Regions from separate parts of the Rhodoferax sp. WC2427 genome, predicted to be linked through region 1. Evidence: predicted binding sites of a transcription regulator. Region 1 holds the regulator's gene; each other region holds the start of a gene.
What was found. The regulator sigma-54, encoded in region 1, starts transcription at its own class of promoters, with help from an activator protein. The targets are predictions, from matches to a motif close to TGGCANGNAANCTGCTTT.
Positions count from the first base shown of each region.

Region 2: the regulator sigma-54 is predicted to act here: its motif matches at 2,783-2,800, upstream of glnA (type I glutamate--ammonia ligase).
Region 3: the regulator sigma-54 is predicted to act here: its motif matches at 2,015-2,032, upstream of AB3G31_RS14330 (DUF2126 domain-containing protein).
Region 4: the regulator sigma-54 is predicted to act here: its motif matches at 2,609-2,626, upstream of glnK (P-II family nitrogen regulator).

Region 1 is NZ_CP162006.1:4,320,235-4,325,673, reverse strand. Features, by position in the region: gene AB3G31_RS20145 (SPOR domain-containing protein) at 11-712, shown strand; gene AB3G31_RS20140 (thiol:disulfide interchange protein DsbA/DsbL) at 795-1,448, shown strand; gene lptA (lipopolysaccharide transport periplasmic protein LptA) at 1,548-2,168, shown strand; gene lptB (LPS export ABC transporter ATP-binding protein) at 2,174-2,929, shown strand; gene AB3G31_RS20125 (RNA polymerase factor sigma-54) at 2,937-4,514, shown strand; gene AB3G31_RS20120 (class I SAM-dependent RNA methyltransferase) at 4,640-5,439, shown strand, end outside.
Region 2 is NZ_CP162006.1:3,498,158-3,503,596, reverse strand. Features, by position in the region: gene AB3G31_RS16400 (sterol desaturase family protein) at 1-909, shown strand, start outside; gene AB3G31_RS16395 (EI24 domain-containing protein) at 934-1,830, shown strand; gene AB3G31_RS16390 (competence/damage-inducible protein A) at 1,796-2,635, shown strand; gene glnA (type I glutamate--ammonia ligase) at 2,861-4,276, shown strand; gene AB3G31_RS16380 (hypothetical protein) at 4,490-4,987, shown strand; gene glnL (nitrogen regulation protein NR(II)) at 4,999-5,439, shown strand, end outside.
Region 3 is NZ_CP162006.1:3,028,758-3,034,196, reverse strand. Features, by position in the region: gene AB3G31_RS14330 (DUF2126 domain-containing protein) at 1-1,886, opposite strand, end outside; gene AB3G31_RS14325 (DNA internalization-related competence protein ComEC/Rec2) at 2,105-4,534, shown strand; gene AB3G31_RS14320 (circularly permuted type 2 ATP-grasp protein) at 4,680-5,439, shown strand, end outside.
Region 4 is NZ_CP162006.1:4,695,722-4,701,160, reverse strand. Features, by position in the region: gene AB3G31_RS21820 (hypothetical protein) at 1-755, shown strand, start outside; gene AB3G31_RS21815 (YifB family Mg chelatase-like AAA ATPase) at 900-2,459, opposite strand; gene glnK (P-II family nitrogen regulator) at 2,737-3,075, shown strand; gene AB3G31_RS21805 (ammonium transporter) at 3,109-4,674, shown strand; gene AB3G31_RS21800 (SMP-30/gluconolactonase/LRE family protein) at 4,817-5,439, shown strand, end outside.

The DNA.
Region 1 (5,439 bases):
GACAGCACGTATGAAAAAGCAAAAGCAAAGCGGCGGCACCATCATCGGCTTCATCGTCGGGGTGGTGGTGGGCTTGGGATCGGCGCTGGCGGTGGCGGTGTACGTCACCAAGGTGCCGATTCCGTTCATGAGCGGCAAGACCCAGATCAGCGGTGCCGACCACGACGCCGCCGAAACCCAGAAGAACAAGGACTGGGACCCCAACACCCCGCTGCACGGCAAAAACCCGGTGCGTCCGGTGGCGCCGGCGGCGTCGCCTGAACCGGCTCCCGAGCCTACCGTGGCCGTGCCGCCGCCCGCCGTGGTGCCAGCGGCCCCGGCGGCGTCGGTGGCGGCCAAGCCGGTGGCCAAGCCCGAGCCCAAACCCGCCACCAGTGCGCCGGCCACCAGCGCCGACCCGCTGGGCGATCTGGCCAAGGCCAAAGCCAAGGCGGCACCGAGCACCGCCGCACCCGCCCTGGCCCCGACCGCCGAGCCGTTCGAGTATTTCGTGCAGGCTGGGGCTTTCCGCACCACCGAAGACGCCGAAGCCCAGCGCGCCAAGCTGGCCATGATGGGCATGGAAGCCAAGGTTACCGAGCGCGAGCAGTCAGGCCGCACCGTCTACCGCGTGCGCATGGGCCCCTTTGCCAAGCGCGAAGATGCCGAGCGCGCCAAAGACAAGCTGGAAAGTGCCGGTGGCGACACCACCCTGGTCCGCGTACAGCGGTAGTCCGGCGTTGTATTTACCGTGGGCATCCGGGCTGAACTTTTTCAACCCAGCCCCGTCTGACCCCCACAAGGAGTGATTAGCAATGAAACGTCGTGAGTTTTCCCTGACCTCTGCCAGCGTTCTGGCGGGCTCGGCCCTGGTTCTGTCCCCTGTCGGTAGCGCCCACGCGCAGGGCAAGCCGCCTGTGGCTGGCACCGATTACCTGGTGCTGGACAAACCCGTGCCCACCGAAGCCCCGGCGGGCAAGGTCGAGGTGATCGAGTTCTTCTGGTACGCCTGCCCGCATTGCTTTGCCTTTGAGCCCGCGCTGACCGCCTGGCTCAAGAAGCTGCCCAAGAATGTGGCTTTCCGCCGCGTGCCGGTGGTGTTCCAGGACAGTTTCGTGCCGCCGCAGAAGCTGTACTACACGCTGGAGGCCATGGGCCAGTTGGAGGCGGTGCACGAAAAGGTGTTCAACGCCATCCATGTCGAGCGCCAAAAGCTGGACAAGGACAACCTGGTGATCGAATGGGCCGCCAAGCAGGGCCTGGACAAAGCCAAGTTTGTGGAAACCTACAACTCGTTCTCGGTGGCCACCAAGGTGCGCAAGGCCGCGCAACTGCAAGAGGCCTACAAAGTCGCCGGTGTGCCCGCCATGGGTGTGGCCGGACGCTTCTACACCGACGGCACGCAAGCCCAGTCGATGGAGCGTGGCCTGACGGTGGTGGATTACCTGGTGTCGCAGCAAAAAACCTGACCGGTCGCCCGCGTACCGCACCTATGAGCCCGCTTTTGCGGGCTTTTTTCTGGGCTACCCGAATCGACCGGTACAATCATCTGCAAGATTCGTGCCTCTATGAAAAACGCCTACCACACCTTCCTACTCTTGTTGCTGTGCACTTGTGCGGGCAGCGCTGCCTGGGCTGAAAAAGCCGACCGCCTCAAGCCCATGAACGTCGAGTCCGATGCCATGCGCTACGACGACCTGAAGCAAACCAACGTGTTTACGGGGCGCGTGGTCATGACCAAGGGGACTATCGTCATCCGTGGAGCCCGTGTAGATGTGCGCCAGGACGCCGAGGGCAACCAGTTTGGCGTGGTCACCGCCGAGCCCGGCAAGCTGGCCTACTTCAAGCAAAAGCGCGACGGCGTCGACGAATACATCGAGGGCGAAGGCGAAACCATCGAATACAGCAGCAAGCTCGACAACGTGCGTTTCATCAAGCGCGCCGTGATGCGCCGCCTGCTGGGCAGCAAGGTCAATGACGAAGTGACCGGTGGTGTCATCGTCTACGACAACACCACCGATGTCTTCACGGTGGACAACGGCACGCCCGCGAACAACCCCGGTGGCCAGAACGGTCGGGTCCGCGCCATGTTGACTCCCAAGGTGGTGGCCCCGGTGGCCTCTGCGCCAGCGGGCTCCGCCAGCCCCGCGCTGCGACCCAGCACCACGTTGGAGGGCGCGCAAAAGTGAAGGCCGTGGCAGAGGTTGTAGACAGTCGCCTGGAGGCCCGCCATTTGCAAAAGGCCTATGGCAGCCGCAAGGTCGTGAAGGACGTGACCCTGGCGGTCAAAAAAGGCGAAGTGGTGGGCCTGCTCGGCCCCAATGGCGCGGGCAAGACCACCTCGTTCTACATGATCGTGGGCCTGGTACGGGCCGATGGCGGCAGTATCTCCATCGACGGCCAGCCGGTCGAGCACATGCCAATCCACCGTCGGTCGCGCCTCGGCCTGAGCTATTTGCCGCAAGAGGCCTCGATTTTTCGCAAGCTCACGGTGGAAGAAAACGTGCGTGCCGTGCTGGAGTTGCAGCATGGCGAGGACGGTAAATCGCTGACCAAGGAGGCGATCGAACAGCGCCTGACCGCCTTGCTCGAAGACCTGCGGGTGGAACACCTGCGCCAGTCCAGCGCCCTGGCCCTGTCGGGTGGCGAGCGCCGCCGGGTGGAGATCGCCCGCGCCTTGGCCACCCAGCCGCGTTTCATCCTGCTCGACGAGCCGTTTGCCGGTATCGACCCGATTGCGGTGATCGAGATCCAGCGCATCATCGGCTTCTTGAAGTCGCGCGGCATCGGCGTGCTGATCACCGACCACAACGTGCGCGAGACCCTGGGTATTTGCGACCACGCCTACATCATCAGCGACGGCCATGTGCTGGCCGAAGGTACGCCGTCCGAGATCGTGGACAACGCCGATGTGCGTCGGGTCTACCTCGGCGAGCACTTCCGCATGTGATTGCACGATGAAGCAAGGCCTTTCCCTACGCGTTTCCCAGCACCTGGCGCTCACGCCCCAGTTGCAGCAGTCCATCCGCCTGTTGCAGCTCTCCACCCTGGAGCTGAGCCAGGAAGTGGACCAGATGCTGGACGACAACCCGTTTCTGGAACGCAACCTGGACGACGCACCCCGCGAAGAGTTTGGCCTGGCCCAGGCCGACACGCCCGTGAGCGCAGGCGACCGCGAAACCGAATCTGCTCCTACTTCTGTAGCTGAATACACAAGCGAGACCAGCACCGAGGGCTCAAATGACTCAGAGTCGCCGCTGACCGGTGGGGACGACACCAGCTGGGATGGCGACGGCACCTCCGAGATGAAGCCCGACGACAGCGAGTGGGGCGGCGACGCACCCGCCCGCCAGAACAACCTGGGCGAAGACGGCGAGGCCGATGCCACCGAGCTGGCCCGCAACCAGGAATCGCTGACCAGCTTTTTGCACCGCCAGGCACTGGCGCTGCGCCTGGGTGAGGTAGACCAGGCGGCGCTGCGCTTCCTGATCGAGTCCCTGAACGACGACGGCTACCTCGAAGACGACCTGGCCAGCCTGGCCCAGGGCCTGGCGGGCGACGACCTGGAGGCCCAGGAAGAGCTGGTGCACCGCTTCACCGTCGCCTTGGGCCTGCTGCAAAGCCTGGAGCCCGCTGGCGTGGGTGCGACCCATCTGGGCGAATGCCTGGTGTTGCAGCTCAAGGCGTTGCAATCCACCATGGGCAACGACCCGGTGCGCAAGATCGCACTGCGCATCTGCCGCCAGCCCATGGACCTGCTGGCCCGGCGCGACGTGAAGCGCCTGGCCCAGCTCTGCCACGCCACCGATGCCGACATCAAACTGGCCATTGCGCTGATCGCCCGGCTGGAGCCCAAGCCTGGCCGCCGCTTTGTGGATGTGGAGCGCAACATCGTGGTGCCCGACGTGATCGTGGCCAAAGTGGGGCGGGGTGCCAACGCCAAGTTCCGGGTGGTGCTGAACCCCGAGGTCATGCCGCGCCTGCGCGTGCACGACATCTACGCCAACGCCCTGCGCCAGCACAAGGGTGGCGGCAAGGACTCTTCGAACAACGCCGCCCTGCAGCAGCGCTTGCAGGAAGCCCGTTGGTTCATCAAGAACATCCAGCAGCGCTTCGACACCATCTTGCGGGTCAGTAACGCCATCGTGGAGCGGCAAAAAAGCTTCTTCAGCCACGGCGCGCTGGCCATGCGCCCCTTGGTGCTGCGCGAGATTGCCGACGAACTGGGCCTGCACGAGTCCACCATCAGCCGCGTCACCACGGCCAAGTACATGGCTACGCCCTACGGCACCTTCGAGCTGAAATACTTCTTCGGCTCATCCCTGGGCACCGAGACGGGCGGCAATGCCTCCAGCACGGCGGTGCGCGCGCTCATCAAGCAGTTCGTTGCCTCCGAAGACCTGAAAAAGCCGCTCAGCGACAGCCAACTGTCGGATATGCTGAAAGAGCAGGGCATCGAATGCGCCCGCCGCACGGTAGCCAAGTACCGCGAAGCCTTGCGGATCGCGCCGACGAATCTGCGCAAGGCGCTGTAGCGGACTCCTGACCAGTCCCTGCGTGTGCGGGTCCTGCCCGGGGGACTGGCAGGCCAAGATGCCCCTATGGGATACTCCACGCCTCCCAGCGGACCCGCTCCGCGCCCCACTTTGGCACCGACTCCATGAACCAACTCCAATTATTTTTACCCTGCGCCGCTGGCGTGGAAGAGCTGCTGGCCGAAGAGGTGCACGCGATTACCGGGCTGCAGGGCGAGGATTTGCGCTCGCACCGGGGCGGGGTGCTGGTGCGCTCGTCGTGGCGCGATGCGATGCGGCTCAATTTGCACAGCCGCCTGGCGCAGCGGGTGCTGATCGAGCTGTCCAGCACGCCCTACCGCAACGAGCAAGACCTGTACGAGGCCGCGAGCAACGTGGCCTGGGAGATCTGGTTTACGCCCAAGCAGAGCTTCAAGATCGAAGTCACCGCGCAACACAGCCCGCTGACCTCGCTGAACTTCGCCGCCCTGAAGGTGAAAGACGCGGTGGCCGACCGTTTCCGCTTCAAGACTGGCGTGCGCCCCGATGTGAACGTGCAGTGGCCCGACGCGCGCATCTACCTGCACCTGACCACCGAGCACGCCACCATCTACATCGACACGTCGGGTGACGCGCTGTTCAAGCGCGGCTGGCGTGAAGACAAGGGCGATGCTCCGCTGAAGGAAACCCTGGCCGCCGCCATGATTGCCGCCAGCGGCTGGGACGGCACCACGCCCTTCTACGACCCCTGCTGCGGCAGCGGCACCATCGCCATCGAGGCTGCGCAGATTGCCTGCAACATCGCCCCGGGCAGCCTGCGCCGCTTTGGCTTCGAGAAGCTGCTGCCGTTCCAGCCCCATGTGTGGTCGGCCATCCAGGACCAGGCCGCCGAGGCCGAGCACGAGCCGCAGGCCCCCATTTTTGGCAGCGATGTGGCTTTCCGGAT
Region 2 (5,439 bases), 820 kb from region 1:
GTCCAGCCCATCGTGTTTGGCCTGGGCTTTGGCGGATGGGTGGAGCAAGCCTTTACCGCCACGGGTTGGCTGCTGGTCGGTCTGCTGCAACTGCTGGTGCTGGTGGCCGTGCTGGGGCCTTTGCAGCGTTGGCGGCCTGTGGAGCCGGTGCGCGACCGGGCGGTGGTGCGCATTGACATCATTTACACGCTATTGCACCGACTGGGCGTCTTCCGGCTGCTGCTGTTTTTCACCCTCGACCCGCTGATGGATGGCCTGTTCGGCGATCTGCGGGTAGCGGGCATAGCCACTTTCCATCTGGATGCCCTGTGGCCCGGCGTGACCGACCAACCGGTGTTCAGTTTTGCGCTGTATTTGGTGGCCTTTGACCTGCTGGGCTACTGGGTGCACCGCTGCCAGCACCAGTTTGCCTGGTGGTGGAGCCTGCATGCCCTGCACCACTCGCAGCGGCAGATGACCCTATGGAGCGACAACCGCAACCACCTGCTCGACAGCGTGATCGGAGACGTCATCTTCGCCGTGGCGGCCCAGTTGGTCGGGGTAGCCCCGGGCCAGTTTATTGCCATCGTGGCCTGTACCCAGCTCAGCGAAAGCCTGCAGCACGCCAATCTACGGCTCTGGTTTGGCCAGGTCGGCGAGCGTCTGTGGGTTAGCCCGCGCTTCCACCGGCGGCACCACAGCATCGGCATTGGCCACGAGTCCGCGGGCAAAAATACCCTGGGTGGGCATAATTTCGGCGTGCTCCTGCCCTGGTGGGACATGCTGTTTGGCACCGCCAATTTTGAGTTGCGCTACGACCCCACCGGCATCCGCGACCAACTGGCCGAGGAGGGTGCGCATGACTACGGCCAGGGTTTCTGGCAGCAGCAGTGGCTGGGTCTGCGGCGGTTGTGGACCGTATTGCGTTAATGCGATCCGGGTATCCTTAGCCCCATGAAACTGCTTTTGGACTCTTTTTGGCGTGCTGCAGCGTACTGCATGCACCACCGCGTGATTGCGCTCTCGTTCCTGCCTCTGCTGCTCATGGTGGCCCTGTCCCTGGGTGTAGGGTACTTTTACTGGGAACCGGCACTGGACATGGTGCGCGGCATGCTGGACGCGTCCGTTTGGGTGGGCCGCATGTGGACCTGGCTGGAAAGCGCGGGCGTGGGCCAGCTCAAGGTGGCGTTGGCACCCTTGCTGGTGATCTTCGCCGTCACACCGTTCATCGTGGTGTTGTCGCTGCTGGCGGTGGCCCTGATGATGACCCCGGCGCTGGTGGCGTTGGTGGCCGAGCGCCGTTTTCCCCAGTTGGAAAAAAAGAAGGGCGGTACCTTTATTGGCGGGCTGTTCTGGTCGCTGGGCTCCATTCTGCTGGCCCTGGTGGCGATCGTGGTGTCGATTCCCCTGTGGCTGGTGCCGCCGCTGATCCTGGTGCTGCCGCCATTGATCTGGGGCTGGTTGACCTACCGCGTCATGTCTTACGACGCTTTGGCCCTGCATGCCAGCAAGGAAGAGCGCCGTGAGATCTACCGCCGCCACCGTATCACCCTGATGGGCATGGGCGTGTTGACGGGCTACCTGGGGGCAGCACCCAGTCTGGTATGGGCTTCTGGGGCCTTGTTTGCCGCCGCTTTCGTGGTGCTGGTGCCTCTGGCCATCTGGATCTACACCCTGGTATTTGCCTTTTCGTCGCTCTGGTTCGCCCATTACGTGTTGGCCGCTCTGGAAACCCTGCGGGCCGAGACTGCCGCGCCCGTCGTCCCGGCACCTGCACCGCTGGAAATTCTGGAACCTGTTCAACCAAAACCCCCCTATGACGCTGGATCTACCTACCTTCCGCCCCCTTGAGTCCGCGCCCACTTTTGGGCTGGTGATCGTCGGCGACGAAATCTTGTCGGGCAAACGCGCCGACAAACACCTGCCCAAAGTGATCGAACTATTGGCCGCACGCGGCTTGCAGCTCAGCTACGCCGATTACGTGGGCGACGACCCGGCGCGCATCACCAGCACCTTGCAGCGGGCGTTTGCCTCGGGCGATGTGGTGTTTTCCACCGGTGGCATCGGTGCCACGCCTGACGACCACACCCGCCAGTGCGCCGCCCGTGCCCTGGGCCTGCCGCTGGCGTTGCACCCGCAGGCCGAGGCCCTGATCCGCGAACGCATGCAGGACACCGCCCGCGACCAGGGCCTGCCCTACGAACCCACGCACCCGGACAACATCCACCGCCTGAACATGGGCGTGTTTCCGCAGGGCGCGCAAATCATTCCTAACCCCTACAACAAGATCCCTGGCTTCAGCATGGGCCATGTGCACTTTGTGCCCGGTTTTCCGGTGATGGCCTGGCCGATGGTGGCCTGGGTGCTCGACCAATACTACCGGCCCTGGTTCCAGCAGGCGGCCTGGATCGAGAAGTCGGTGATCGTGTTTGGCGCCATGGAGGCTACGCTGACGCCATTGATGGAGGCGCTGGAGCGCCAGTTCGACGGGGTCAAGGTGTTCAGCCTGCCCAGCGTGGACCACCCTGAATACGGCCGCCATATCGAACTGGGGGTGAAGGGCACACCGGAACTGGTGGCCCACGCCTACCCGGCATTGCTGGCGGGTCTGCATGGTTTCGATGCCAAACTAGGCCCCGAACTGGTGCGTAGTTGACTGCACTATTTTGGTGCCATACGTGGCGCTCTTTATTGGTGCAATCTGGGGCGCCCCAATGCCGTGGTCGCAGCTTTCTGGCGCAAAATGCGGTGGCGTAAAGTAGCAAGCGTGCACACGGTTACAAATTGTGCGTTTGGCGCGCGATGGCACAAAAACTGCATTGCCTGATGTGCTGAAAATCTGTAGTCCTACCTAAACCCAAACCCTACCAGGAGATTCTTGATGGCAAAGACCGTCGCTGACGTGATGAAGATGGTGAAAGAGAACGAAGTCAAGTTTGTTGACTTCCGCTTCACCGATACCCGTGGCAAAGAGCACCACGTGACCGTGCCGGTGTCCCATTTCGACGAAGACAAGTTCACTTCGGGCCACGCGTTCGACGGTTCTTCTATCGCCGGCTGGAAGGGAATTGAGGCTTCGGACATGCAACTCATGCCCGACGCCAACACCGCCAACATCGACCCGTTCTTCGAAGAAACGACGATGATCCTGACCTGTGACGTGATCGACCCCGCCGACGGCAAGCCCTACGAGCGCGATCCCCGTTCGCTGGCCAAGCGCGCCGAAGCCTACATGAAGGCCTCTGGTCTGGGCGACACAGCCTACTTCGGACCTGAGCCGGAATTCTTCGTTTTCGACAGCGTGCGTTGGGCCAACGACATGTCGGGCTGCTTCTTCAAGATCGACTCCGAAGAAGCCTCCTGGAACACCGGCAAGGAATACGAACACGGCAACTCCGGCCACCGTCCTTCCGTCAAGGGCGGCTACTTCCCCGTGCCACCCGTGGACAGCTTCCAGGACATGCGCTCCGAGATGTGCCTGGTGCTCGAATCCCTGGGCATCCCGGTCGAAGTGCACCACCACGAAGTGGCCAACGCCGGCCAAATGGAACTGGGCACCAAGTTCAGCACGCTGATCGAGCGCGCCGACTGGGTTCAGCTGCAAAAGTACGTGATCCAGAACGTTGCGCACTCCTACGGCAAAACCGCCACTTTCATGCCCAAGCCCATCGTGGGTGACAACGGCTCCGGCATGCACGTGCACCAGTCGGTCTGGAAAGATGGCAAGAACCTGTTTGCTGGCGACAGCTATGCCGGTTTGAGCGAATACGCCCTGTACTACATCGGCGGCATCATCAAGCACGCCCGTGCCCTGAACGCCATCACCAACCCCGGTACCAACAGCTACAAGCGCCTGGTACCTGGCTACGAAGCCCCGGTGAAGCTGGCGTACTCGGCCAAGAACCGCTCGGCCTCGATCCGTATTCCTTTCGTGGCCAACCCCAAGGGCCGCCGCGTAGAAGCACGTTTCCCCGATCCACTGATGAACCCTTACCTCGGCTTTGCAGCCCTGTTGATGGCCGGTCTGGACGGCGTGGAAAACAAGATCCATCCTGGCGAAGCTGCCACCAAGGATCTGTACCATCTGCCTCCCGAGGAAGACAAGCTGATCCCTACCGTCTGCCACAGCCTGGACCAAGCGCTCGAATGCCTGGACAAAGACCGTGCGTTCCTGACCAAGGGCGGCGTGTTCACCGACGCGTACATTGACGCGTACATCGAACTGAAGATGACCGAAGTGACCCGCATGCGCATGGCCACCCACCCGGTCGAATTCGACATGTACTACTCGCTCTAAGAGCAGGCCTTCGGAGGCGCAACTTATTGCGACATCCAGGCTCTCAAAAGGACGGCGCAAGCCGTCCTTTTTTCGTTAATGTGGAATAACGTTCGTGGCCCGGAGTGCTCTGCACCCGCGTTCATGAAAGTTAGGGCCCGTGGCCCCCGATAAACAGAGTACCGTTGCGTATTTCTCCCCAGTTCAAGCCCGGCAGGGCTTTACCTTTTACGCATGAAACACTTTTTTGGTCTGATTTTGGTATGTGGATCGGCAGCCGTTTGGGCGCAGGACACGGCTGTCTACCGCTGCGGCAACGAATACACCAATGCGGTCAGGGACGCCAAAGATGCCAAGGCCCGTGGTTGCAAACTGGTCGAGGGCGGCAACGTCACCATCATCCACAGCAATCCACCGGGTACTGCGTCTGCGCCGGTGCGCGCGCCAACGCCCAACACCCCGCGCAACGACGGTGCCGAGCAGCGCGCCCGCGATTCTGATGCCCGCATGATCCTGGAGTCCGAGCTGAAAAGAGCCGAAGCCCGCCAGTCCGAACTGCTCAAGGAATACAACGGTGGCGAGCCCGACAAACAAGGCGGCGAGGCCCGCAACTACCAAAAATACCTGGACCGTGTGGCCGAGCTGAAAGCCAGCATCGCCCGCAACGACGCCGACATCGCAGGCCTGCGGCGCGAATTGTCGCGCCTGCCCCCACCCCGTAACCCTCCCTGAAAAGCCCTGGTTTGACACTCCCCACCCACCCCTACATCGCGCGCTTTCACGCGTTTGATCTGCTGGCCACCCTGGTGGCGGTGCTGGCCAGCGACGGCGCGGTGCTGTTTGCCAATGCGGCCCTGGAAGACGCGCTGGGCACCTCGCGCCGCACCATCGAGGGCTCGCACTTTCCCGACTGCTTCACCGAGCCACACATCCTGCAAAACGCGCTGGAAGGTGCTGGCAGCAACGAATTTGCCGCGCTGCGCTACGACGCCTGGCTCAAGCGCTTGAACCACGAGCCGGTGCCGGTGCATGTGATCCTGGCGCAGACCGAGCGCCCCGGCGAGATCATCATTGAACTGCTGCCGCAGGAGCAGCAGGCCAAGCAAGACCGCGAAGAGCGCCTGATCGACCAGGCGCAGGCCAACAAGGAACTGATCCGCAACCTGGCCCACGAGATCAAGAAC
Region 3 (5,439 bases), 1.3 Mb from region 1:
TCGGCCACCGGGTTCACTCCGGCCTGGAAGGGCAGGGTGGCGCGTTCGGTCAGCGTGGGGATGCTGGTGGGGCTGGCCGTGGCAGCACCGGGGCGGGCGGGTCCGCCAACGGCGGTCATGTTCGTGGTGAACACGCCGGGTTTGGCGGCCGAGCGCTGCGCATAGCGGGCGTACATGCTGCTGGATTCGGGCAGCGGCTCGCGCGGGATGGACGGGTCTTGCTCCACCATATAGGGGAACTCGGCTTCGCTGACCCAGGGCAGGGAGTCCAGGGGCAGGCGCAGGCCCATGGGCGAGTCGCCGGGCATCAGGTACATGCGCTCGTCGCGCACGAACCAGGGGCCGGTGGTCCAGACCGGACCGGCGACACGGCTGGTATCGGCGGGCTTGACGGGCAGCACGTAGCCGATGACGGCATCGAGCTTCTGCTCGAACACGCGGCGCAGGCGGGCGCGCTCCATCTCGTCGCCGAGCTTGGAGTTGAACGGGTCCACATTCACCGGCAGGCGGCGTTCGCGCCACAGGTAGTACCAGGTGTCTTCATGTGCGGGGACGATGAACTTGGGCGTGATGCCTAGGTTGGTGGCCAGCTTCTCGGTGAAGCGGCGGGCATCTTCGCTGGTGTAGTGCGAGGGCACGCGCTCGTCGGCAAACAGGTCGGGGTTGCGCCACACGGGCTGGCCGTCCGCACGCCAGAAGATGTTGAGCGCCCAGCGCGGCAGTTGCTCGCCGGGGTACCACTTGCCCTGGCCGAAGTGCAGGAAACCGCCTTGGCCGTACTGGTCGCGCAGCTTGTGGGTCAGGCCGGTGGCGAAGGCGCGCTTTGTAGGGCCCAGGGCATCGGTGTTCCATTCGGCGGCGTCGCGGTCGCTCACCGCCACAAAGGTGGGCTCGCCGCCCATGGTCAGACGCACGTCGCCCGCGGCCAGCTTTTCATCGACCTTTTCGCCCAGGGCCAGGATGTCGGCCCATTGCTCATCGGTGTAGGGCTTGGTGACGCGGGGGGATTCGTACAGGCGCGTGATCACCATGTGGTGGGCAAATTCGACCTCGGCTTCGTCCACGCCGCCTTCGATGGGCGCAGCGCTGGACGGCTGGGGCGTGCAGGCCAGCGGGATGTGGCCTTCGCCTGCGAACAGGCCGGAGGTGGCATCCAGGCCGACCCAGCCTGCGCCGGGCAGGAACACTTCGCACCAGGCGTGCAGGTCGGTGAAATCGACCGTGGTGCCGCTGGGGCCGTCCAGGGCCTTGACGTCGGGGGTGAGCTGGATCAGGTAGCCCGACACGAAGCGCGCCGCCAGGCCGCAGTGGCGCAGCAGTTGCACCAGCAGCCAGCCGGAGTCGCGGCAGGAGCCGCTGGCTTTTTCCAGGGTTTCTTCCGGGGTTTGCACGCCGGGCTCCATGCGGATCAGGTACTTGATGTCGCTCTGGATTTGCTGGTTGATGGCGACCAGAAAGTCGTTGGTGGGCTGCTTTTTCAAGTCCAGCTTGTCCAGGTAGGCCTGCACCAGCGGCGTGGCGGGCTCGGTGACCAGGTAGGGCGAGAGCTCTTCCTGCAGCGTGGGGCTGTACTTGAAGGGGAAGTGCTGCGCCTCGGGCTCCAGGAAGTAGTCGAAGGGGTTGTACACCGCCATCTCGACGACCAGGTCGACGGTGACCTTGAATTCGGTGGTTTTGGCGGGGAAGACCAGGCGGGCCTGGTAGTTGGCAAACGGGTCTTGCTGCCAATTGATGAAGTGCTCAGCGGGTTCTATCTTGAGCGAGTAAGAGATGACGTTGCTGCGGCAGTGGGGCGCTGGGCGCAGCCGAATCACTTGGGGGCCGAGGTTGACCGGGCGGTCGTACTTGTAGTGCGTAACGTGGTTCAGTGCGGCATGGATGGACATGTATGCGTCTCTTAGAGGCTTCAAAATAAGGAGGGACTTGCGCAGCGCCTTTTGCGTCGCCCTCTGGGCGCACAGAGGGTCTCGCGAAAGTCCTGGTGGTTGCGGCAATGCCGTGACCTACCCCCATACTAGCAAGTCCTGAGCCATTGCCTGGCCCAGACCTGTTGCGATTGGGGTATGACCTTATGCAAAAGCCGTGGCCTTCGGAGATCAAACGCGTGGCGCTCGTCGCCCCGGGTTTGCTGGGCTGGGCGCTCGGCACAGCCCTGCAATTGGGCCAGGCAGCGCTGTGGCCCGGCTGGGTCTATGGATTGTTTGTGCTGCTGGCGCTTATTCTGATTGCGCTGGCAGCTATCAATAAAATAGCAATTTGGCTGGCGGCCGGATCGGGCGCCTTGCGTTGGCTGGCGGCACTGCTGGGTGGGCTGGTGCTGTCGTTCGGATTGTGCGGCGTGCGGGCTGTGGCATTTTCTTACACCTCGCTGGACGCGAATCTGGAAGGGCGCGACGTCCAATTGGTCGGTGTTGTGGTGGCTATGCCACAGCGCAGCGAGGCAGGTCTGCGGTTTCGTCTGCAAGTTGAATCGGCACGCTTGGATGGCGCACCTGCGCCTGTGCCGCCGGTGGTCGACCTGGCCTGGTACAGCGGCATGCTGGCTTTTGGCATGGGCGGCAGTGCCACCCAATGGGAACTGCAGCGCCAGCCCGATGGCCTGCGCGCCGGGGAGCGTTGGCAGATGACGGTGCGCCTGAAGGCGCCGCACGGCGGGCGCAATCCGCACGGTTTTGACTACGAGCTGTGGCTGTGGGAGCAGGGCGTGCAGGCCACCGGCAGCGTGCGTGCCGGGCCCAAGGACGTGGCCCCACAGCGCCTGGCCGACACCTGGCAGCACCCGGTGGAGCGCGCCCGGCAGGCGGTGCGTGACAGCATTTATCTGCATGTGGCGGATCGGCACCTGGCCGGGGTCATCGCCGCGCTGGTGGTGGGCGACCAGAACGCCATCGAACGGGCCGATTGGGACCTGTTCCGGGCCACGGGTGTGGCGCATCTGATGAGCATCTCGGGCCTTCACGTGACCATGTTTGCCTGGCTGGCCGCCGCTGCCGTGGGCTGGCTCTGGCGGCGCAGCGATTCACTAGGTTGGCGCGCCGGCGAAGCCTGGCCGGTGCCGCAGGTGGCGCTGGTGGGTGGCGTGCTGCTGGCCACGGGCTACGCGGTGTTCAGCGGCTGGGGCGTGCCCTCGCAGCGCACCGTCTGGATGCTGGCGACCATGGGCCTGCTGCGGGTGGGCGGGCGGCAATGGCCCTGGCCGTCGGTGTGCCTGCTGGCTTGCGCGGTGGTGCTGGCCGTCGACCCCTATGCCTTGCTGCAGGCCGGGTTCTGGCTGAGCTTTGTGGCGGTGGCCGTACTCTTTGCTACAGATTCAGGAGCTTCTCACGCCCATTCCATCAGCACAGGAGGCCGATTTGGCTTGATGCTGCGAGAGCAGTGGACCATCACCCTGGCTTTGGCCCCGTTGACGCTGCTGCTGTTCCAGCAGGTGTCGGTGGTGGGGCTCCTGGCCAATCTGCTGGCGATCCCGTGGGTGACGCTGGTGGTCACACCGCTGTGCATGCTGGGCATGGTGGTGCCGCCGCTGTGGCAGGCGGCAGCACTGGCCATCGACGCACTGGGCTGGGTGTTGCAGATGCTGGCGCTTGTGCCGTTTGCTACGTTTTCCGTAGCTGCTCCTGCTTTATGGATGAGCGTAAGCGCCATAGTAGGCGGGGTATTGCTGGTGCTGCGCCTGCCCTGGGCCTGGCGGGCTTTGGGTGTGCCGCTGCTGCTGCCGGTGCTGCTGTGGCAAACGCCGCGCCCTCCCATGGGGCATTTTGGGCTGCTGGCCGCCGACATCGGGCAAGGCAATGCCGTACTGGTGCGCACCGCCGGGCACACCCTGGTGTACGACACCGGCCCGCGCTTCGGGCTGGACAGTGACGCGGGCCAGCGGGTGCTGGTGCCGTTGCTGCGGGCCCTGGGCGAGCGCGTGGACACGGTGGTGGTCAGCCACCGCGACAGCGACCACAGTGGTGGCGCGGCGAGTCTGTTGGCCACCCAGCCGCAGGCCCGGCTGCTGAGTTCCGTGGAGGCCGGAAACCCGCTGCAGGCCGTGCGGGCGGTACAGCCTTGCATGGCGGGGCAAAGCTGGGCGTGGGATGGCGTGCAGTTCGATGTGTTGCATCCCCAAGCCACGGACTACGGCAATGTGCAAAAACCCAACGCTTTGAGCTGCGTGTTGCGCATCACCAACGGCACTTACACGGCGTTACTCGTGGCCGATATCGAGCAACCCCAAGAGGCCGCGCTCCTTGCCCAACGGGTTCCATTGCGGGCCGACGTTTTGCTGGTACCGCACCACGGCAGCAAAACCTCCAGCAGCCCGGCATTTCTCGACGCGGTGCAACCGCACTTTGCGCTGGTGCAGGCCGGTTACCGCAACCGGTTTGGCCACCCTGCGCCGCTGGTGCTGGAGCGCTACCAGGCACGGGGAATTCCGGTGGTGGACAGCAGCCACTGCGGGGCCGCCAGCTGGCAAACCACGGCACCCGCGCAGATGCATTGCGATCGCCAGGACGATCCGCGCTACTGGCAGCACCATCCGCCGTAAGACCCGCCGGTAAACAGCGCTACGATGGGTGCCGTGGAGGTTGCACAGAGGCTCGGACTGGCCCGCACACCCCACCGACCGCTTGTTTTTGCACCAACCTGGCGCGCTACTTGCTATGCTTATGTATCAGGAGATGGACTTATTTATGCAAAAATTTGACGAGATGTACACAGGGCTGCCGTACGAGTTTTTCTCAGAGGGCAAGCAGATCCGGGACCACTACAAAATCTACGATGCCTGGCTCGCCAAGCAACCCGGCGACATGATGGCCAAGCGCCGAGAAGAAGCCGAGATGATCTTCCGCCGCGTCGGCATCACCTTTGCGGTGTACGGCGCCAAAGACGAAGACGGCTCGGGCACCGAGCGACTGATTCCCTTCGACCTGATCCCCCGCATCATCCCCGCCCACGAGTGGGGCAGCATGGAAAAGGGCCTGGTGCAGCGCGTCACCGCCTTGAACCGGTTCATCCACGACGTGTACCACGACCAGGAGATTCTGAAAGCCGGCATCATCCCGCGCGACCAGGTCATCAACAACGCCCAGTTCCGCCCCGAAATGATGGGCGTGGACGTGCCCAATAACGTCTACTCGCACATCTCCGGCGTCGACATCGTGCGTGCCCCCGATGCCCAGGGCAACGGCGAGTACTACGTGCTCGAAGACAACCTGCGCGTGCCCAGCGGTGTGAGCTACATGCTGGAAGACCGCAAGATGATGATGCGGCTTTTCCCCGACCTGTTCAACAGCCACCGCGTGGCGCCCGTGGCCCACTACCCCGATTTGCTGCTGGAGACCCTGCGCGCCTCGGCCCCGGCTGCCACGTCCGACCCCACGGTGGTGGTGCTGACCCCCGGCATGTACAACAGCGCCTACTTCGAACACGCCTTCCTGGCCCAGCAAATGG
Region 4 (5,439 bases), 380 kb from region 1:
TCCACAACATCTTTGGCATCAACGCCAACGAAACCAATGCCGACACCTACTTGCCCTGGGTACAGGCCAATGTCGGCGTGGTGCAGAACGTGATGGGTAAGAAGAGCCGGGAATACTCGGCCCCCCAGGGCAACAACCCGCTATGGGCCACCAAATGGCTGGAAACCTACGGCATCGTCGGCATGTACACGGTCAGCAATACCGGTACTGCGGCCACGCGCGAATGGCGCGGCGGTGCGCGCGTGACCAACAAAATGTGGGCTATGCCGATAGCCCCCTTGGGGACATCTGCCACGTTTGAAGAGTTTGAAGAAAATGGCATCACCAACGGCGCTTCGGCCCAGTGGTTGCTGGACTTGCAAAGCTTTGTGGTCAACAACCGCACCAACCGCCTGTTCTACAACCATCCCCCGGGTGCCCGCGACCATTTGAATGTGGTGAAAACCTTCGTCAATCGGGCTGAAAATCTGAAGAACTGGGGCCGTTTCAACTGGTACACCATGGCCCAGATTGCAGACTTTTCCCAGCGCCGTATCCAGACCACCTGGAGCAGCAGCAACAGCTATGGCTATGCCCAGTTTACCGCCAGCAACCCCCAGTCTCTGACCGATGTCACCTGGCTACTGCCCCGCAGCCGCTACGGCTATCCCTACGTGACCAGTGGCTGGGCCACGGTCGACGCCTATGACGATACCAACTGGATCGTTACTGCCCGCGGGGGCAACAACCTGTCGTTCAAGGCCTACGAGCGCTAAGCGCAACACGCCCCCGCCACGCCCGCCGTGGCGGGGGATTTATAAAAAATCGGCACTTCGTGCTTATTTGGTAAGCGTGAGTAGCTATGTAAACAATAGCATTTAGTGCGCGCAGGGGAGAAATCCTGTTCCGCGCCCAAGTTTCTAGCCCGCGATGCCCCCGCCCCGCAGTACCCGCCGGTACTGCATCGCCTCCGCCACATGGTGTACCTGTGTCGTGGCTGCACCCTCTAAATCTGCAATCGTGCGGGCCACCTTCAGTGCCCGGTGGATACCCCGGGCCGACCAGCCGAGTTTGGCCGCCGCACCGTGCAGGAAGCGGGCGGCGGCGGGCTCCAGGGCCACGGCCTGGTCGATGGCTTTGCCTTGCAGCGCCTGGTTGGTGCTGCCTTGGCGGTCCATGGCGCGCTGGCGGGCTGTGGAGCAGCGTTCGCGGATGGCGGCGGTGGATTCGCCGGGCGGGGCGTGCAGCAGGTCTTCGGCGGGCAGGGCGGGCACTTCGAGATGCAGGTCGATACGGTCGATCAGCGGGCCGCTGAGCTTGCCCTGGTAACGCGCCACCTGGTCGGGGCTGCAGCGGCAGGCCCTTTGGTGCGAGCCCAGATAGCCGCAGGGGCAGGGGTTCATCGCCGCGATGAGCTGGAAGCGCGCCGGAAACTGGGCCCGCCGGGCTGCGCGGGCGATGGTGATGTGGCCGGTTTCCAAAGGCTCACGCAAGGCCTCCAACGCGGCGCGGGGGAATTCGGGCATTTCGTCCAGGAACAGCACGCCATGGTGGGCCAGCGAGATTTCGCCCGGGCGTGGCGGCGATCCACCGCCCACCAGGGCCACGGCGCTGGCCGTGTGGTGCGGGCTGCAGGTGGGCCGGGTGGCCCAGCGCTCCAGCGCAAAGCTGCCGCCCAGGCTGGCGATGGCGGCGCTTTGCAGGGCCTCAATGACCGTCATCGGCGGTAACAATCCGGCAAAACGCTGCGCCAGCATGGACTTGCCCGAACCTGGCGGGCCGACCAAAAGCAGGCTGTGGCTCCCAGCAGCCGCGATTTCCAGCGCCCGCTTGGCCCCGGCCTGGCCTTTCACGTCGGCCAGGTCGGCATAGCCCTGGAGGTGGGCGGTGTCGGGCAGGGCGGTGTTGGCCAGGCGCGCCCAACCGTCGCCAGGGGCGGCTTCGCCGTCGCCACCATCGCCAAGCGGGAGGAACTGTTGCACCACATCGAGCAGGTGGTGGGCGCAAAACACCTGGGCATCGGGCACCAAGGCGGCCTCTTCGGCACTGCCAGGGGGCAGCACCAGGCGGGTTTGCACCTGTTGGGTGTGCAGGGCCAGGCTCATGGCCAGCGCGCCGCGCACCGGACGCAACGCCCCGGACAGTGACAACTCCCCGGCAAAAACATGCCCGGCCAGGCGTTCGCTGTCGATCTGGCCGCTGGCGGCCAGGATGCCCAGCGCGATGGGCAGGTCAAACCGGCCCGAGTCCTTGGGCAGGTCGGCGGGGGCCAGGTTGACGGTGATGCGTTTGTTGTGCGGAAACTCCAGTCCGGCGTTCTGGATGGCCGAGCGCACCCGTTCGCGGGCCTCTTTGACCTCGACATCGGCCAAACCCACCAGGGTGAAGCTGGGCAGGCCATTGGTTAAATGCACCTCGACGGTGACCGCGGGGGCATCCAAGCCCAGCAAAGCCCGGCTTTGCACCAAACATAAGCCCATAGCAACAAGACTCCCCATATCGGTGCAGAAAATGGACTCCACCGCGGAATCCACCCGCATGCACCATTTGTGTGCGATAAATGTGTGCCCAAACCTGTGCACCGTGAAAACAGGGCGTGCCCCATGGTGTTACCAAAGTAACAACAATTTGGCACGTTATCTGCTTAAACCTGTTTGCCGTTCCCCTTTTCATTTTGGAGAAGCACATGACACAGCCCGTGCCCAAGGCCGCCCGCCTTGCCGCCCCATCTTGCGACAGCCTACTGAAAGAGCAGCCATGAAACTAGTCACCGCCATCATCAAACCCTTCAAGCTGGACGAAGTGCGCGAAGCCCTGTCCAGCATTGGTGTGCAGGGTATCACCGTGACGGAAGTCAAAGGTTTTGGTCGCCAAAAGGGCCACACCGAGCTGTACCGTGGTGCCGAGTATGTGGTCGATTTCTTGCCCAAGGTCAAGATTGAAGCCGCCATCGCCGACGAACTGGTCGACCGCGTGATCGAAGCCGTGGAAGGCGCAGCGCGCACCGGCAAGATCGGCGACGGCAAGATTTTTGTTTACAACTTGGAGCAAGTTGTACGCATCCGCACGGGTGAAACCGGCAAAGAAGCGCTGTAAGCCGCATCCTCTTTCCTCTGAAAGTAAGTAAAAATGAAAAAACTACTAGCATCCCTGGCTCTCGGCTTGGGGTTAATGTGGGGCGGATCTTTCGCCCAGGCACAAGCTCCTGCCGCCGATGCTGCCAGCGCTCCGGCGATGGCGGTGTCTGCCGAGGCCAAACCTGCCGATGCGGCCCCAGCACCTGCTGCTGCGCCTGCACCGGCAGCTGCCGAAGCCGCCGCGTCTGCTCCCGCAGATGCCGCTTCGGCACCTCCCGCTCCCGTACCCAACAAGGGCGACACCGCCTGGATGATGCTGTCCACGCTGTTGGTCATCTTGATGACCGTGCCCGGCCTGGCCCTGTTCTACGGCGGCCTGGTGCGCAGCAAGAACATGCTGTCGGTGCTGATGCAGGTGATGGTCACGTTCTCGATGATCATCGTGCTGTGGTTCATTTACGGCTACAGCCTGGCGTTCACCGAAGGCAACGCCTATGTGGGTGGCTTTGACCGCCTGTTCATGAAGGGCATCTGGGACAACGCTGCGGGCACATTCGCCAACGCCGCCACGTTCAGCAAGGGTGTCTACATACCTGAAATCGTGTTTGCCGCCTTCCAGGCGACATTCGCCGGTATCACCTGCTGCCTGATCGTCGGTGCCTTCGCAGAACGCATCAAGTTCTCCGCCGTGCTGCTGTTCTCGGCCCTCTGGTTCACCTTCAGCTACGCCCCGATCGCCCACATGGTGTGGTTCTGGATGGGCCCTGACGCTTACTCCAGCAAGGAAGTGGTCGATGCGATGAACCTCAAGGCCGGTCTGATCTGGCAATGGGGCGCGCTGGACTTTGCAGGCGGTACCGTGGTGCACATCAACGCCGCTGTGGCCGGTCTGGTCGGTGCATTCATGATCGGCAAGCGCGTCGGTTACGGCAAGGAATCCATGGCACCCCACAGCCTGACGCTGACCATGGTTGGTGCTTCCCTGCTGTGGGTGGGCTGGTTCGGCTTCAATGCCGGTTCCGCTCTGGAAGCCAACGGCTTTGCCGCCCTGGCCTTCATCAACACCCTGGGCGCTACCGCGGCTGCGGTGCTGGCATGGTGCGTCGGCGAAGCGCTGATGAAGGGCAAGGCTTCGATGCTGGGTGCCGCATCCGGTGCCGTGGCTGGTTTGGTGGCCATTACGCCAGCGGCCGGTAACGTCGGCATCGGCGGTGGCCTGGTGATTGGTTTCCTGGCTGGTTTCGCCTGCCTGTGGGGTGTCCATGGCCTGAAGAAAATCCTGGGCGCAGACGACACACTGGACGTGTTCGGCGTGCACGGCGTGGGCGGTATCCTGGGTGCGCTGTTGACCGGCGTGTTCAACTCGCCTAGCCTGGGTGGCCCGTCCACCGTGGCCGACTGGGTCTCGGTAGGCATGACCCCCGCAGACGCTTACTCGGTAGGTGCACAGGTCTGGATCCAGCTGAAGGCTGTGTTGCTGACCATCTGCTGGTCCGGTGTTGTGGCAGCCGTCTCTTACAAGATCGTGGACCTGACCGTCGGTCTGCGTGTCACGGAAGAAGAAGAGCGCGAAGGCCTGGACATCAGCTCCCACGGCGAAACCGCGTACAACCGCTAATGTGATTTTCTGCGGCCTCCGCGCCGCAGCTTCTCTACGACAGAATCCTCCAAAGAGATTCGGCCCACTCGCAGCAATGCCGGTGGGCCTTTTTTTGGCCCGTTCACAATACGGGCATCGCAACCTCCTTCACAGAATTCCCATGACCTGGACCACCGTTACCACCGAACCCAACGCCCTGGGCGAATCGCCGTTCTGGCACCCGCAGGAAAAGCGCCTGTACTGGGTCGATGTGCCCGGCAAGCTGCTGCAGCGGCTGGACATAGCCAGCGGCGTGGTGGAGCGCTGGGCCATGCCCAGCGAGCCCGGCTGCATCGCCCCGGCCACCGGCGGCGGCCTGGTGGTGGCGCTGCGCGACGGGATTTACCGCGCGCCGGTCTGGGGCGGCGAGATGGCCCTGCTGGCCGCCGCGCCCTACGACCCGGCCACCACCCGCTTCAACGACGGCAAATGCGACCCGCAGGGCCGTTTCTGGGCCAGCACCATCTACGAGCCGCGCGATGCCCGCAAGGCCGAGCTGTACTGCCTGGAAGGCAGCACGCTGCGCAGCATGGCGGGCAATGCCATCACCGGCAACGGCCTGGCCTGGTCGCCTGACGGCAAGACGCTGTACTGGTCGGACACGCCGCACCACATCGTCCACGCCTGGGACTGGGATGCCGTGCCCAATGTGCTGTCGCACTACCGCGAATTTCTGCACATGGCGCCCAAGCCCGCGGGCTGGCAACCCGGCATGCCCGGCTACGGTGGACGCCCGGATGGCGC